Regions from separate parts of the Pradoshia sp. TA40_28 genome, predicted to be linked through region 2. Evidence: a T-box and tRNA genes for the amino acid it is inferred to sense, from the RefSeq annotation. Region 2 holds a T-box; the other holds one or more tRNA genes.

Region 1 (3,428 bases), on a different contig from region 2:
AAATGCCAGTCCATTAATCCAAGCGGTTTTAAAAAAAGATTTCGATACGTGTGCTTATACAAGGTATGCAGCCGTTCCAATCCTTTCACCGGAATGATAGAAACAGCACTCTCTTCGACAGGCACTAGTTCGATAATACCGGCGAGCGGTACGGATTGTTGGAGGAAACTTTTCCCTACTGGTACAGAAAATTTCGTTTCCCTTCCATATAAAGGCTTATATTCTGAGGATTTCATTCCAAAATGATCCAATGATTCCTGCCAAAGCTTTTGTGATGGATAGGATGGAATGACCATTGGCTGATCCCCAGTAAAACAAATTGGAATAACATCATCGCTTAACAATTTAAATCCCTGATCCATAAAGGCTGAAGCCAACGTGGATTTCCCGGCACCCGACTCACCGACGATGGCATATGCTTCACCATCAAGCACAATAGCACTACCATGAAGAGGCAATAAATGATGCTGCATTAGAATAATTCCCATACAGGTCCCTAACACATAGAGCCTGATTTCATCTTCATCTGCCCCAGGCAGCGGCGAGATGCTGATCGTTCTTCCTTTTTCAACAGCAAAGATGGCCACCTCTTCAATTTCAAATAAAACCCGGTTGGCCCGGACAAAATATCCTTTTTCTTTTTCTGTGATCTGGTTCCATTCATCTAGTAAATGTTCATATTGTATGGCGATATCCAATGGAGAGTTTGATTTTTCAAGTTGAATTAATTCTGGTAGCTTCATCTCACTTGAGATAGTAAAACCAAACGCTTGGTACATCACTTGTTTCAATGTCTGAACCAACTTCATCACTCCAATTTTTATAAAAAGCCCTTATACGATAAAGTTGTATAAGGGCACTTTTCTTCTCGGTACAATCAGCTTCCTCTATGACCGCCGTTAAGCTCTCCACCACTAAAAGTCATTTTTACATCAAGAACCTCAAGATTCGGTTTTTGCCATTCCTTTTTCATTCTTTCACCCCCTTATATGTATGCGTTCTTTATTTAGAACAATACAAGCATAATCAGCCCCTATCATTCTAATATTGCATTGGATTATTCCTATCTATTCATAGGAATAATCCAAATTACAATCTGTTTTGCACACTTCTCCAAACCATTTATAGATAAATAGTCACTAGTTCTTTATAGAGAACTAATATATCCTAAAAATATCATCTCTTGTAAATTCTGTCAAACTAATTTACTGAAAAATATAAATAATATTATAATAAACATAAAGACCCACTAAACGACAAAATCCGCATTCATAAAGAGCCTAATTTACCTATTTTTCGTGTAATTTCTATATCTTATTGTGCAAACAATTTTATTGGGATAGAGTGAGCAAAAATTACTAGTCACTTTACAAGTTAATCCTTCTTTTTTGGATACACCTTCTTAAAAGACCAATCTTGCCTCCAAAATTCATCTTGACTTTATTTGCCTAACCCTTTATATTAAATATTGTTCCACTACATACTATTCTGATTCCGTAGCTCAGCTGGGAGAGCACCACCTTGACAGGGTGGGGGTCGCTGGTTCGAACCCAGTCGGGATCATACTTGATTTTAAAAAGGCTCAAACCGAATTATAGGTTTGAGCCTTTTATCTATTAATAGAGTGGGGACAGTGCAGCTAGATTGTGTGTTTTGGGATACCCCCTTTAAACACTCTCTTCATTTCCCAATAGTTTAACGATGATTGTATCCTTTACAATAAAAGCCACTTGCCCCATACATACATCCTCGAACGTATCATAAATTCTGCCTGCACTACGTGTGCCTTTTGCGACTGTTTGATAATTATTAGCCACATAGCCTACCTTGCCAATTGTATCGAGCTCTGCTTGAATGGCTTCATCATCATGTTTATTATCCAAGTCTTTTCTTAAGATAATCTTTTGTCCAACCTTAAAAATATCCGGCCCAAAATAATGACCAACACCTACAACTGATATATATTTCTCTGCCATTCCTATCCCCTCCATCTACATCTTTTATTACTTTACTCTCTATTTATATACGATTTTCACTGCAATTTAGTTTCACAGTATCCCTTGTCTTAAAGTGGATATCCATCTTACATTAAGTTATTTTATTGCCTCTGACACAGGCAAAGGCCTAGCTTTACTAGCTTTTTAAACCGCATGTACTTTTCTCTTTCACATTAATAATAGATAAAACTCGCTATAATATAGTAAATATAAAATAAAAAACAAATTGTAATTAAGAAGATTGAACAAATGTTTAGTAAAGTTGAATGTCCTCTCCATTTAACAAATTTATAGATTAGTGAGAAAAGAACTAGAATAATTAGTTGTACCGAAAAAGTGATATAGATATAGGCTTTTACCGGTCCTTCGCCAGATAATCCAATATAAATACCTGTACCTGCTAAAACTATGCCTATTAATCCATATATCCCAGAAATATTATCAAGATTGCTTCTTCTAAATTTTACTGTTTGAACCGGAAAGAATGATATTCCTAGCACCATTAAACTTAATGAAATATGAAGTACCAATTCTAGCATAAAAAATTCCTCTATCCTTCTCGCATTACTTTTGGTGATCTTAAGAATTTATTTCTAGCTTTTTTCTTTAACTCTAACCCTCTTACAGGTGTTTTTAAATGATTTTTTCGGATAGTTTCCAATCTCTCAGCATACCTCCATATTGAATGTTCAATTCCCATTTCATTTAGTTTCTGTCTATTCTTATAATTACTAAAGCATATCGAACATCAGGAGAAAGATATACTTCTCGTACAGAATGAGCTGGTTTTTTACTTCCTTTTATACCCACCCTTATCATTAAATGCTCAGCCCAATATGTAGTTGATTCTTAAGAGTATGAGTTTATAAGTAAGAATTTGTCTCTATACAAAACAATAAATCAGAATGTAAGGTTAATATATAACCTTGCTTTATTTATAAATCATTGTTCTTTTAAACAAATTTCCAATATAGCTGCTACCCTATTTAAAACCTAAATGAAAGAAGGAATGAAGGATGGAAAAGCTAGAAGTGATAGTGGAAATGAAAGAAGGAAATCTGATTCGTCTCTATGCCAATAAAGTATACGATACACTAGGAGAGACCTATCACGGTGATATCTTCACGACAAAAAGCGAACTGTTAAAGCATTACCCAGATTGCGAAGTAATGAATGGATACGGTTTAGTAGATCCACAAACCAATCTTTTAATCTCCGGAATAGATGATTGGTTTGATACGATAGAAGAAGCGGTGACAACACTCCAAGTATTACATCACAAACAAGAGCTGGATGCTTTATATGAAGCAACAGCAAACTACTATAACCTGCTCAAATCAAACGCTAAATTAGCAAGGATAATAGAAGAACTGGACAATCGCAATACAACATCATTCCCCCAAAAAGTACTTTCATTATATATGATTACTG
Region 2 (3,428 bases):
CAGGAATGGATGACTGATTTTCTGAAAAATTATCAATTGGAACTTGAATTTTATGAGGATTTTGGAAAGGTAAAGAAAGTATATACGAATAATGGTATATTTGCAGTTAAAACCATCCCGGCTACCAAAGGATTCGATTTTATCAAAAATGTACAGAACCTTTATCAAAACGGATATAACCGTATTGTACCCATCTTTCCTGCAAAAGATGGAAGATATGGCGTATTAACACGTGATAAAATCAGTTATCTTATGCCTTGGCTGCCGGATGAACATGTGGAGGAACGAACAGAACGACATCAGCAAATGTTCAGGGAACTGGCTAGAATGCACACATTATCCGTTAAGGAGATTAGCACGACGAAAGAAGAAAGGGAAGAGCATTTCGAAAAAACAGTCAAGGAATGGGAAGAACAGAAGGAATTTATCCGTGAAATGGTTATTTCAATCGAAAAGAAATGGTATATGTCCCCTTTTGAACAATTATTTTGTATGTGCTTTTATGACTTATCCCAGGCTTTGACGTATTCATTAGATAAACTCAAGGTTTGGTTTGAGATTACAAAGGAAGAAGAAAAAGTACGCAGTGTTGTCACACATGGAAACGTATCGATTCACCATTTTTTATATAGCGAAAATGGATATGGTCATTTTATCAATTTTGAACAAACGAAAACGGCTCCTCCCTATTTTGACCTATTACCGTTCGTGGTTAAACAGTTAAAAACGTATCCAATCCAGGGGGAGGAAATCGTGGATTGGATTTATCTGTATCTGAGGTATTTCCCGTTTAAGGAAGGAGAATTGAACTTATTTTTATCTTATTTGGCTTATCCAGCTAATTGTATCAAGGTGGTTGAACAATATGCGAGAAAAAAAGATAAACAGGATGAGCTGCAATTTTGTCGGAAATTCCAAAGGCAGTATTGGTTATTAAAAAATATTGAATATATTATCATGAGAATGGAGCAGATAGAAGAAAGTAAAAAGTCGAAGGTTGAAACGAATCAATAAAGATGATGAATGGATTGCACAGGAATATTAATCCCCCACTTACCGAGCTGATGATAGTCACACCATACAAAAACCAGGTTGATTCCACCTGGTCTAAACTAAAGATTTAAAGAGATTAGAGAATGTCAAAGTGAAAAGCTAATGCAAGACCAATCAGTAAAAATAAAAGGAATATATCAAAAGTGGTTGGAAAAAAGAAGGTTCTGATCCCTTGAAAGACAGCGAATGGTATTGAGAATTGCTGTAGGATATTTCTTGTATTCCGGACCCATGGAGGCATCTTATATTGATTCACCTTTTTTCGCATGTAAATTCCCCCTTTATGATAGGTTATAAGATATTGCCTTAATGGGTGACTGTCCATAAGGAACGAATCTACATCATTCCAAAATTTGATGCAGCTGCAGGCGTCAAGCGGCTGAATAAAAAATAAAAAAATGGTCAACAATGATTGACGAGTAGATGTATACTTATGTATGATAACAGTATTAAAAAAATGATTTCTAACTAAATAGAATATCGAGTAAAAGCTTTGAACGGGAAGAGTATGTGATGAAGACTGTAAGAGAGAGGAATCCATCGGCTGCAAGATTCCTTCAGTGACCGTAATCGCAGAAGGTCGCCCAGGAGCTGTTTTCTGTGAACGTGTAAACCAGTAGCGGATAACCGGTGAAGAACCGTTAAAGGAATGAAGTGTCAACACTACTGTTATTTGTGTTGGAACAAAGGTGGTACCGCGAGACATACCGTTTCGTCCTTTTTTACAGAGGATGAAACGGTTTTTTTTATTGGATTTTTCACCAAAGTATGAATAAAAAGGAGAATGAAATATGGAGCACCAAACGGATATTGGAATGCCAACCAAATATGATCCGCAGTCAATTGAAAAAGGAAGATATGACTGGTGGTTACAGGGCAAATTCTTTGAAGCAGGACAGGATAAACAAAAACAACCGTATACGATTGTCATTCCTCCTCCAAATGTAACGGGTAAACTTCATTTGGGCCATGCATGGGATACGGCATTACAGGATATTTTGACAAGAATGAAAAGAATGCAAGGGTATGACGTTTTATGGCTGCCAGGTATGGACCATGCCGGAATTGCAACCCAGGCAAAAGTAGAAGAGAAACTTCGTAATCAAGGTAATTCTCGTTATGATTTAGGACGTGAAAAATTCGTTGAAGAGACATGGAAATGGAAAGAAGAATACGCATCCCATATCCGTGAACAATGGGCAAAAATTGGCTTAGGCCTCGATTATTCACGCGAACGTTTTACTCTGGATGAGGGGCTTTCAAAAGCGGTTCGTGAAGTTTTCGTTAAACTTTATGAAAAAGGGCTTATTTACCGCGGTGAATATATAATTAACTGGGATCCAAGCACAAAAACAGCGATATCTGATATTGAAGTAATTCATAAAGAAGTTAAAGGTGCCTTTTATCATATGCGCTACCCTCTTGCTGATGGCAGCGGACATATTGAAGTGGCAACGACTCGCCCGGAAACAATGCTTGGTGATACAGCAGTTGCTGTGCACCCAGAAGATGATCGTTATAAACACCTAATCGGAAAAACAGTTATCCTGCCGATTGTAGGAAGAGAAATTCCAATCGTTGGCGATGAGTATGTTGAAATGGATTTCGGATCCGGTGTTGTTAAAATTACACCGGCACATGATCCTAATGACTTTGAAGTAGGAAACCGTCATAATCTTGAACGTATTCTAGTGATGAATGAAGATGGCACAATGAATACAAAAGCAGGTAAATATGAAGGGATGGATCGCTTCGATTGCCGTAAGCAAATTGTTAAAGATCTTCAGGATCAAGGGGTATTGTTCAAAATTGAAGAGCATATCCATCAGGTTGGTCACTCTGAAAGAAGCGGTGCCGTAGTAGAACCTTATCTATCCACACAATGGTTCGTTAAAATGGGACCTTTGGCTGAGCGTGCAATTGAATTGCAATCAACAGAAGGTAAAGTAGAATTCGTACCGGAACGTTTTGAAAAAACGTACTTGAACTGGATGGATAATATTCATGACTGGTGTATTTCTAGACAGCTATGGTGGGGACATCGTATTCCAGCTTGGTACCATAAAGAAACTGGTGAAGTATACGTTGGAATGGAAGACCCTGCAGATATCGAAAACTGGACTCAGGATAATGATGTGTTGGATACATGGTTCAGTTCTGCGTTATGGCCGTTTTCCACAATGGGCTGGCCAGATACAGATTCAGAAGACTTTAAACGTTACTATCCAACAGCAGCGCTTGTAACTGGATACGACATTATTTTCTTCTGGGTATCAAGAATGATTTTCCAAGGAATCGAGTTTACTGGAGAGCGTCCGTTTAAAGATGTATTGATTCATGGCCTTGTACGTGATGAAAATGGTAAAAAAATGAGT

Evidence for each region. A T-box is a leader RNA that pairs with one kind of tRNA and senses whether it is charged. The one in region 2 lies ahead of AC58NB_RS05090 (valine--tRNA ligase), so its partner is inferred to be a tRNA-Val.
Region 1: it encodes a tRNA-Val, which carries the amino acid that the T-box ahead of AC58NB_RS05090 (valine--tRNA ligase) is inferred to sense. The anticodon was not compared.

What each region holds. Positions count from the first base shown of each region.
Region 1 is NZ_JCATZO010000006.1:203,562-206,989, forward strand. Features, by position in the region: gene AC58NB_RS10255 (aldolase) at 1-803, opposite strand, end outside; gene AC58NB_RS10260 (paeninodin family lasso peptide) at 878-973, opposite strand; tRNA gene AC58NB_RS10265 (tRNA-Val) at 1,491-1,563, shown strand; gene AC58NB_RS10270 (HIRAN domain-containing protein) at 1,668-1,976, opposite strand; gene AC58NB_RS10275 (hypothetical protein) at 3,014-3,428, shown strand, end outside.
Region 2 is NZ_JCATZO010000003.1:196,998-200,425, reverse strand. Features, by position in the region: gene ysxE (spore coat protein YsxE) at 1-1,014, shown strand, start outside; gene AC58NB_RS05095 (YszA family small membrane protein) at 1,130-1,321, opposite strand; T-box leader at 1,538-1,776, shown strand; gene AC58NB_RS05090 (valine--tRNA ligase) at 1,845-3,428, shown strand, end outside.